Regions from separate parts of the Marinomonas sp. TI.3.20 genome, predicted to be linked through region 3. Evidence: riboswitches for the same ligand, from Rfam matches in the RefSeq annotation. Region 3 holds a riboswitch; each other region holds the start of a gene.
What was found. A riboswitch is a leader RNA that binds a small molecule or an ion and turns the genes downstream of it on or off. The one in region 3 is predicted to bind thiamine pyrophosphate.
Positions count from the first base shown of each region.

Region 1: linked by a shared signal. The riboswitch ahead of thiC (phosphomethylpyrimidine synthase ThiC) and the one ahead of thiB (thiamine ABC transporter substrate binding subunit) in region 3 are both predicted to bind thiamine pyrophosphate.
Region 2: linked by a shared signal. The riboswitch ahead of thiD (bifunctional hydroxymethylpyrimidine kinase/phosphomethylpyrimidine kinase) and the one ahead of thiB (thiamine ABC transporter substrate binding subunit) in region 3 are both predicted to bind thiamine pyrophosphate.

Region 1 covers NZ_JBAKAS010000002.1:94,011-97,278, reverse strand. The annotation lists gene V6259_RS02960 (penicillin-binding protein activator) at 1-195, opposite strand, end outside; gene rsmI (16S rRNA (cytidine(1402)-2'-O)-methyltransferase) at 207-1,085, shown strand; TPP riboswitch at 1,176-1,280, shown strand; gene thiC (phosphomethylpyrimidine synthase ThiC) at 1,470-3,268, shown strand, end outside.
Region 2 covers NZ_JBAKAS010000013.1:37,248-40,515, reverse strand. The annotation lists gene V6259_RS13330 (aminotransferase-like domain-containing protein) at 59-1,477, shown strand; TPP riboswitch at 1,647-1,748, shown strand; gene thiD (bifunctional hydroxymethylpyrimidine kinase/phosphomethylpyrimidine kinase) at 1,860-2,750, shown strand; gene V6259_RS13320 (ABC transporter ATP-binding protein) at 2,747-3,268, shown strand, end outside.
Region 3 covers NZ_JBAKAS010000003.1:163,722-166,989, forward strand. The annotation lists gene thiP (thiamine/thiamine pyrophosphate ABC transporter permease) at 1-1,052, opposite strand, end outside; gene thiB (thiamine ABC transporter substrate binding subunit) at 1,052-2,053, opposite strand; TPP riboswitch at 2,098-2,212, opposite strand; gene V6259_RS04970 (3-deoxy-D-manno-octulosonic acid transferase) at 2,236-3,268, opposite strand, start outside.

The DNA.
Region 1 (3,268 bases), on a different contig from region 3:
GTCATAAGCGTCTGTTAATTCTTTTGGCGCTTTATAGGGATGATAAATACTGTCAGGCACTCCACTTTCTTGGCTTCCAGGTGGTGCGTACTGAGGTAAATTGTCCTGAGATCTATTTAAATTCGTCGAGCTACAAGCACTTAGCAGCAATGCACAGACGGTTAATGATATGATGCGGAGATTAATTAGGCTCATAAGCTCATAAAATGACAGATAAAAGAGGCAGTATGGTAGCACATAGTTCAGATGATGTGAGGGGCACGCTATACATAGTTGCAACTCCGATTGGTAATCTTGATGATTTTAGTAGAAGAGCTGAAAAGATTTTACGGGAAGTAGACTATATTGCCGCAGAAGACACGCGTCATACGCGCCGTCTATTGAATCACTTTGGTATCGAGGCGAAGCTTTTTTCGATCCACGATCATAATGAAAAAGACAAATCCGAGTACGTCGCCAGTTTGCTCGAAGAGGGCAAAAGCGTGGCCTTAGTGTCGGATGCTGGAACGCCGCTTATTTCTGACCCAGGTTATCACATTGTCAGCTTCTTGCGGGCTCGTGGGTTAACTGTTGCGCCTGTACCAGGTGCTTGTGCTTTGATTTCTGCTTTGTGTGCCTCAGGTTTGCCGACGGACCAATTCTTTTTTGCAGGCTTTGTACCAGCGAAGTCCAAAGCACGTTGTGATTTGTTTGACTCATGGAAAACGCAAGCGGGAACCGTAGTATTTTACGAATCAACCCATCGTATTTATGATTCAATTAAGGATGTTTTGAGTGTCTACGGTGACGATGCTAGATTGGTACTTGCTCGAGAAGTTACTAAGACGTTTGAAACTTTTTTATCGGGTACGGCGGCGGAAATACTCGCCATGTTTGATGTCGATGCGAACCAAATGCGCGGCGAGTTCGTGGTAATGCTGAGTTTTACGCAAGAAAGTGGTGATGAAAAAGAACTCGAAGCCAAGCGTATTTTGGGGATCTTGTTAGAGGATTTACCGGTTAAGCAAGCCGCGGCAATGGCGGCTAAATTAACGGGTGAGAAGAAGAATTATCTTTATAAAATGGCACTAGAAATGCAGGGTTAATAACACCTACTTGGCTTGATTTCTGAATATCTGGTCGACTCTAATGTGGGCGCTGAGTGTTTACATTAGAGAAAGACTGGGTATACTCGTTGGCACTTGTCGGAGTGCCATTTGGCTGAGATCGCATCATTAAGTGCGGGATCCGCAGAACCTGATCGGGTTAACACCCGCGTAGGAAACAAGAAAGTCTCTATTTTTCTTATCTGCATCAAATGAACTCCTGTGAAGGTTGTTAATTTGATGTCACGTTATTTTCATCATCTTTTAATACCTCCACAGGGCTCATCTTTTTTGCGAACTAAATCCCGTTAATAATGGGTATTTTTTGTCGTAATCGAGCACCCAGACAAGCAATTCTCTATTTTTTCATAGTAGGAACTGCTTATGTCAACCTCACAAAAAATCACTAAAAAAACCCGAGATCAAGCGCGTCTTGATGCCAAAACTTTTATCGAATCCCTACAAGCAAGGCCTTTTCCTGCGTCTGAGCGTATTTATCTGACGGGGTCAGAAGAGTCGATTCGCGTGCCAATGCGCAAAATCAATCTGACGGATACGCCAATCGGTTCAGATCCAGATAATTTGACCTTCGAACCTAATGAAGCGATTTACGTGTACGACTGCTCAGGTCCTTATGCAGACCCAGAAGCCAATATAGATGTGCACCAAGGCTTGGCGGCTATGCGTGCGCCTTGGATTGAACGCCGTCAAGACACCATAACATTACCCCATGTGTCGTCAGAATTTGCTCAAGCGCGATTAACGGATATTGCCCTTGAATCCCTGCGTTTTCAAAACTTACTGACAGTACGAAAAGCCCGCGAAGGCCAATGTGTGACGCAAATGCATTACGCTAGAAAAGGCATAGTTACCCCTGAAATGGAATACATTGCGCTGCGTGAAAATCAAAATTTAGACGCCATAAAAAGTGAGTTATTACGCAAGCAGCATCCTGGGCAAAGCTTTGGCGCCAATATCCAAACGCGCATTACGCCAGAATTTGTCCGCGATGAAGTGGCCGCTGGCCGCGCTATTATTCCTGCCAATATTAATCACCCAGAAAGCGAACCTATGATCATTGGGCGTAACTTTTTGGTAAAAGTGAACGCCAACATTGGTAATTCAGCGGTGACATCTTCCATTGAAGAAGAGGTCGAAAAGTTGGTTTGGTCAACCCGTTGGGGTGCTGATACCGTGATGGATTTGTCCACCGGTAAAAACATCCATGAAACCCGCGAATGGATCTTGCGTAATTCTCCAGTGCCCATTGGTACTGTGCCGATTTACCAAGCGTTAGAAAAAGTGAACGGCGTGGCTGAAGCGCTTAATTGGGAAGTCTTTAAAGACACCTTAATCGAGCAGGCTGAACAAGGCGTGGATTATTTCACCATTCATGCCGGTGTGTTACTGCGTTTTGTACCTATGACGGCAAAGCGCTTAACCGGCATAGTGTCTCGTGGTGGTTCCATCATGGCGAAATGGTGCTTGGCTCACCATCAAGAGAGCTTCTTGTATGAGCGTTTTCGCGATATTTGTGAAATCTGCGCCGCCTACGATGTGTCACTTTCGTTGGGCGATGGCTTACGCCCCGGTTCGATTATGGACGCTAACGACGAAGCACAAATGTCAGAACTGCGCACTCTAGGTGAGTTGACGAAAGTGGCATGGGAATACGATGTGCAAGTGATGATCGAAGGCCCTGGTCATGTGCCAATGCAGTTGATCAAAGAGAACATGACTGAGCAATTGGAGCATTGTCATGAAGCGCCATTTTATACCTTAGGGCCGCTCACTCAAGATATTGCACCGGGTTACGATCACATTACCTCTGGCATAGGCGCCGCGCAAATTGGTTGGTATGGCTGTGCCATGCTGTGCTACGTGACGCCCAAAGAGCATTTGGGTTTACCGAATAAAGAAGACGTTAAAGAAGGTTTGATTACCTACAAAATCGCCGCCCATGCCGCGGATTTAGCTAAAGGTCACCCCGGCGCTCAAGTACGTGACAATGCGTTATCGAAGGCGCGTTTTGAGTTCCGCTGGGAAGACCAATTTAATCTTGCGTTTGACCCAGACACAGCGCGCGCTTATCACGATGAAACCTTGCCTCAGGCGTCTGGTAAAGTCGCGCATTTTTGCTCTATGTGTGGTCCGAAATTCTGCTCTATGAAAATCACTCAAGA
Region 2 (3,268 bases), on a different contig from region 3:
GCTCAGCTACAATATCGCGACGAATCAATACAGCTATACGTGCAAAGGAGAATACACCATGAGCCTATATCAAGATCTATCAAAGCGACTAAGAGAACACATCGAATTAGGCTTTTATAAACCGGGTGATAAGTTACCTTCTGTGCGTCAATTATCCCAAGAACATGGCGTCAGTATTTCGACGGTTCAAGAAGCATATCGTCAACTAGAACAAGATATATTAGTCGAAGCTCGTCCAAAATCAGGCTATTTTGTCGTCCAAAAACCCCGTGTTGATAATCTCCCTCGCGTATCGCGCCCACCTCAACGGCCGCTTGATGTATCCCAATGGGAAGAAGTCTTTAATATGCTAATGATTCGCGGCGACGAAAAAGGCGCTCAATTACAACATGCAATGCCAGATATGACGGTATCAACATTAAAACCGCTGTTAAAAACACTGGCAGACCTTTCTAAGAAAAGCCCAGAATTAGGTCTCGGCTATGGCGACATCAGGGGTTCTCAAGAGTTACGAACTCAGCTATGTCGCTTAGCTGGCGCTTCTGGCTGCCAACTTCACCCTGACGATATCGTGGTCACATCAGGTTGCCAAGAAGCACTTTCTGTTTGTCTGCGTGCCGTAACTGAGCCTGGGGATATTGTTGCGATTGAATCACCTAGCTTTTATGGTTCTATGCAGGCCATTAAAGCCGCTAACCTTAAGGCAATGGAAATACCCACTCACCCAGAAACAGGAATCAGTCTAGAAGCCTTAGAGCTCGCGCTAGATCAATGGCCAATTAAAGCTATTTTAGTCACACCGACCTGTAATAATCCTCTTGGCTACACCATGCCAGACGACAAAAAAGAGCGCCTTTATCGACTCGCTCAAAGCTATGACATTGCCATTATCGAAGATGATATTTATGGTGATATCGCCTACCAGTTTCCTCGTCCTAGGACCATTAAGTCCTTCGACGAAGACGGTCGAGTACTACTTTGCTCATCGTTTTCTAAAACTATCGCACCTGGCATGCGAGTTGGCTGGATTGCACCAGGACGTTATCGAGACAAGGTAACTCACATAAAATACGTCAGTAGCTCCATGTGCCCAACACTTCCACAACTCGCTATTGCGCAATTCATTCGCCTCGGTGAATACGATAAACATATTCGAACTATGCGCCAACGCTATGAAAAACAAAGAGATCATATGCTCACCGTGATCAAACGTTATTTCCCTAACGATACTCGAGTAAGTTTTCCTAATGGCGGCTTTATATTATGGGTTGAGCTTAATAAAAGTGTCGACAGTATAAAGCTAGTAGAGCAGTGCCGATTAGAAGGGGTGGGATTTGCTCCAGGACCATTATTTTCTGCGACAGGGAAATACCGTCACTGTTTTAGAGTGAACTTTAGTGGGCAAAATATGGAACAAAGAGAATGGGGAATAAAAACCTTAGCCCACATTTTGCTTAGGTTTAGCAAAACACTTTAGGCTATGTGAATATAAAACAGAGTGCCAAGCAAATAATTCATAAAAAACAATCCATAATAAATACCTAAGAACAAATACCTAAGAACAAAATAAGACTCTAATTATTATTGACGATGTTTACATTATTAAAAAATGATGAGTCTTTGACCAAATCTTGTTACCATCGTTGCCATCATAGTCGGGGGGCATTTTTTTGCTGAGATCGTATAACACGAGACCCGTTGAACCTGATTCAGTTAACACTGGCGTAGGGAACTATTGTGATAACAGTGCTTGCCACTGTGTCCCATATACCAATTTGGGCTTCTCGATAAAGCGTTCAGATAACACTTTCTGATCAAATTGGCTTATGCAGTTCCTTGCGTCACCGTTAGGAGCTCATATGTCTAGTCACTCTGTTCCACACAGCAACCCGGTTAAATACAACCACCCAACGTCTCAGCCAAACGGCCTTGGCACACCTATTGTGTTGACCATCGCTGGGTCAGACAGCGGCGGTGGCGCCGGCATTCAAGCAGACATCAAAGCCATTTCTGCCACTGGCGGCTTCGCCTGCTCAGCCATTACCGCGATTACGTCGCAAAATACCCTCGGCGTTGCGGCTATTTTTCCGATTCCACTAGACCACGTTAAGAGCCAATTAGACGCGGTCTTTAGCGACATCAAGATCACTGCCGTTAAAATAGGCATGCTAGCGGACAGCAGCATCATCAACACCGTGGCCGATACACTGCGCCAATATCGACCCAAGTTCATTGTGTTAGATCCCGTAATGATTGCCACCAGTGGCGACTTATTACTGCAAGAAAGCGCCATTAACACACTCAAACAGACGCTCTTCCCTCTGGTAGACATCATCACGCCCAACCTTCCTGAAGCTGCTGCGCTCACCGGGTTACCAAGACCAACCAACGAAGATGAGATGCTCGCCATGGTGCCCACGCTCAGAGCGTTGGGGGCAAGTTGCATACTGCTAAAAGGCGGTCACTTAGACGACCAAGAAGAAAGCCTTGATCTACTCATCACGGCCACCACAGTCGAAAGGCTCTCTGCTCCACGGATTCACACGAAAAACACACACGGCACCGGCTGTACTCTCTCCTCTGCGATGACGTCTTATCTGGCCCAAGGGTACTCTTTGCTCGACGCCGTTCACCTCGCTAAATCCTACATTAGCCAAGCAATCAAGCACGCCGACCAGCTCCATATTGGTCAAGGCCATGGTCCAGTGAATCACTTTTTTGCCCTGCATCAAGATGGCTCAACACAATGAGCCAGACACCACTTGGACTCTCTATTCAGCATGCTTGCTTGCATTACCATGGAGCAGAAACAGCCACCTTACAAGACATCTCGATGGACATTCCCGCGGGAGAATGGACCTGTTTGCTGGGGCGCAGCGGCAGCGGAAAAACCTCGCTACTGCGTTATTTGGCAGGTTTACTAGACGATAAAATAGACTGGCGCGGTAACGTAACCTGCAGTGATGGCCTGCCTTTTCAGCACCGCATTGCTTATATGGCGCAACAGGATTTGCTGCTGCCGTGGTTATCGGTCGAAGACAATGTCTGCTTAAGTTACCGTTTTAACCAACAAAAAATCACCCGTGAAGTGCGTGAAAAAGCGCGTTTCCTATTGGATCAAGTTGGCTTGCTAGCAGCGCAAAATGCACTTCCTCAAACCCTGTCTGGAGGCATGCGCCAGCGTGTCGCTCTGGCTCGAACACTGATGCAGGACAAGCCTTTTGTGTTAATGGATGAGCCCTTTTCGGCGTTGGATGCGGTGACCCGC
Region 3 (3,268 bases):
CCACCAAAACAGCCAGCAAGCAACAAACTTAACAGTGCTGTAGGTATCGCAATTTTTAAAGAAACCCAGACAGCATGCCACGTCGCCCTTGATAGCAGTGTAGGTAAAAACTTATCTGAAAATATAGGGTCAAAAATAGCCAAAAATGGTGGCAAGACTAATAACAAAGCAATAATCATGATGAACATATCAAAGCCGCGCGCCACCCTACTGTCTCGTACGGAATAAGATTGCACTTTCAACAAGCTGGCATCTTGTTGATTTTTAGGCACCACTTTATAAATAACCATTGCAACTACCGTACAAATGGCCACTTGAAGTAGTGATAAAAAGCTGGCTTTATCTAAATCAAAATCAAAGCGTAACGCCTGATAAATCGCTACTTCCAAGGTGCTCGATTTAGGTCCACCTCCCAAACTCAACACAACAGAAAAGCTTGAAAAACACAGCATAAACACCAGAACAAAAGCACCTGGTAGAACTTTTTTGATATAAGGCCATTCAATAAGCGAAAACGATGCTCCTCTTGAAAATCCTAATTGAGAAGCGAGCCGCCATTGCCCAGAAGGCACAAGATTGTACCCCTGTAGCAACAGCCGCACTGCCAACGGCATGTTAAAAAACACATGCGCCAACAAAATACCTAGTAACCCATAAAGAGGAACATTGATCCCTAACCCTGTCGCTAACCAACCAGATCGACCATAGACCACAACAATACCTAAAATGGCAACAATCGTTGGCACCACCATAGACACAGCAAATAACTGTAGCAGTAAATTTTTACCTTTAAATTTTCGATGACTTAAACAAGAAGCAACCGGAATCGCAATAAGCAAACTAAGTACACTACTTAATAACGCTTGCCATAATGAAAATCGAATAATTCGCCACAAATACGCATTTTGTAAATATCCCGACCACTGTGAGATATCCATATAATGCAATAGAGCCGCCAAACTGGCGGCTCCAATAAATACAAAGAGTAAAACACCGATTAATGCAGGTAACAGCCGCATAAAAAGACGAACAGATGAACGACATTGCCCCATTAGCGTGTCGTTGCTTCAAGCCATTCATTTATCCAAGCTTGACGATGCTTAGCAACCTCATCAGCTGACAGTGTTAGCACCTTCACTGGTTTAGGCAAAGTACTGAAAACCGCTGGCAATGGCTTGGCCTGCTTAACAACAGGGAACATCCAGTTCCCCGTCGCAATAGTAGACTGAAAACCTGGCGTTAGAATAAACTGCATAAATTTCTTAGCCAAAGCAGGATGTGGCGCATTTTTTAACATCGCTGCCACTTCTACTTGTGGATAAAATCCTTCACTCGCGGAGGCCGCTTTATATTGTGTTTTGCCTTCTTCAATCACATGGTAAGCAGGTGAAGTTGTATAACTTAATACCACATCCGACTCGCCTTTTAAGAAAAGACCATACGCGTCAGACCAGCTTTTTGTCACGGTTACCGTGTGCTTTGCTAGCGTGGCCCATGCGTCAGCCGCTTTATCGCCATAAACTGCTTTCATCCAAAGCAACAAACCTAACCCAGGCGTACTGGTTCTCGGATCTTGATAAATGACTCGTAGATTTTGATTTTCAACAATAGATTTCAGGCTGGTCGGCGGTGTTTTTAGCTTGTTTGCATTATAGATAAAAGCAAAATAACCTTGGTCAAATGGCACAAAAATAGGACTCGTCCAAGTATTAGGGGTAACAACATGGCTCGTATTAACACCAGAATCCGCTAACAATCCCGTCTTTTCTGCTTTTTTCATTAGGTTAAGATCGAGGCCTAGCACAACGTCTGCCGCTGAATTTTTACCTTCAAGCTGTATTCGTGATAAAAGACCAACAGAAGAATCGACGGTGACAAACTTTAATTCACAGCCACACTCTTTTTCAAAGTTGGCTTTGATTTTTGGACCTGGCCCCCAATCAGAAGCAAAAGAATCATAGGTATAAACATTCAAGGTTTCGGCAAAAGAAGCGCTCGAGAAAGACAATAACGCCCCCGTGATGGCGCCAGCGCTTAGTAAAAATTTATTCATTGTGTCGCTCCTAAAAGTGAGCGGCGTACAGGGGAAATGGCAAGAAGGGCTTGCTATCTCGATTCCTACGCCAGCATGATCTGGATCAGGTTCAATGGGTTAGCGTATCCGCTTCTCAGTGATGGCTAAAATTCAACCAAAACACCCCATGAGATAATTGTGTTGCTATTGTAATCAGTCGTCTAGCGGAAGTCTATTTCAGATAAAACTCGCGTCACTGCACCTTGATTTTGCTGAGCAAACCGCAAGGCTGCTTGCCCAAGACGATGGCACTGACTGTGCTTTCCTGCTAATGAGATCACCACTTCTTGTAGCTGTTCTGCGTTTTGACAGCGAATAGCACCACGATGCTGGATAAGCTGCTCGGTAATATCTGCAAAGTTAAAGGTAAAAGGCCCAACCAGTGTAGCTCGAGCCAACAAAGCAGGTTCAATAGGATTATGACCACCCCGCTTAATAAGACTACCACCGACAAAAGCCAAATCAGCCGCTTGATAGTACTGCATCAGCTCACCCATAGAGTCTCCGATAACAACATTCAACCCGGCCCAGTTTGCAGGTTCGATCTCGCTGCGCAACGCGACATGATCAAAATATTCGCAAGCCAGTTCATACACGCTCTGAAAGCGCTCAGGATGTCGAGGAACCAAAATCAGTAAGGCATCAGGGTATTTTTCCACTAACGCTTGATGGATTTTTAGCAAAGGTTCATCTTCGCCGTTATGCGTACTACCCGCAGTCCAGACAAACGAACTCGACATTTGCCGATGCCAGTTTTGCTCTGCAACCGAGGCCGGCACACTTAGGTCAAACTTAATACTGCCGGTAACCAACACATTGTTCGCCCCCAATGCACTGAAGCGGTCGGCATCTGCCTGAGCATGTGCCAAGAAACTCGTTGGCAATGCCATTAATCGCTTCGATAAACGGGGAAAACGCTGGTACTGCTTAAAAGAGCGCTCACTCAAGCGGGCATTGACAATATTAATACGCAAGCCTTTACGCCTCGCTTGTAGCAGAAGATTAGGCCAAAGCTCTGTTTCTACAATCAATAAGTGATCGCAGTCAATCTGCTTTAATGCGCGTTTAACCGCACACCGCCAATCCATAGGCAAATACCGGTGAGACGCAAACGGAAATGTCTTTTCAACTTGCTCAGCACCTGTCGGTGTCATCGTTGTAATAAGCATTGATCGCTCAGGGTATTTCTCTGCC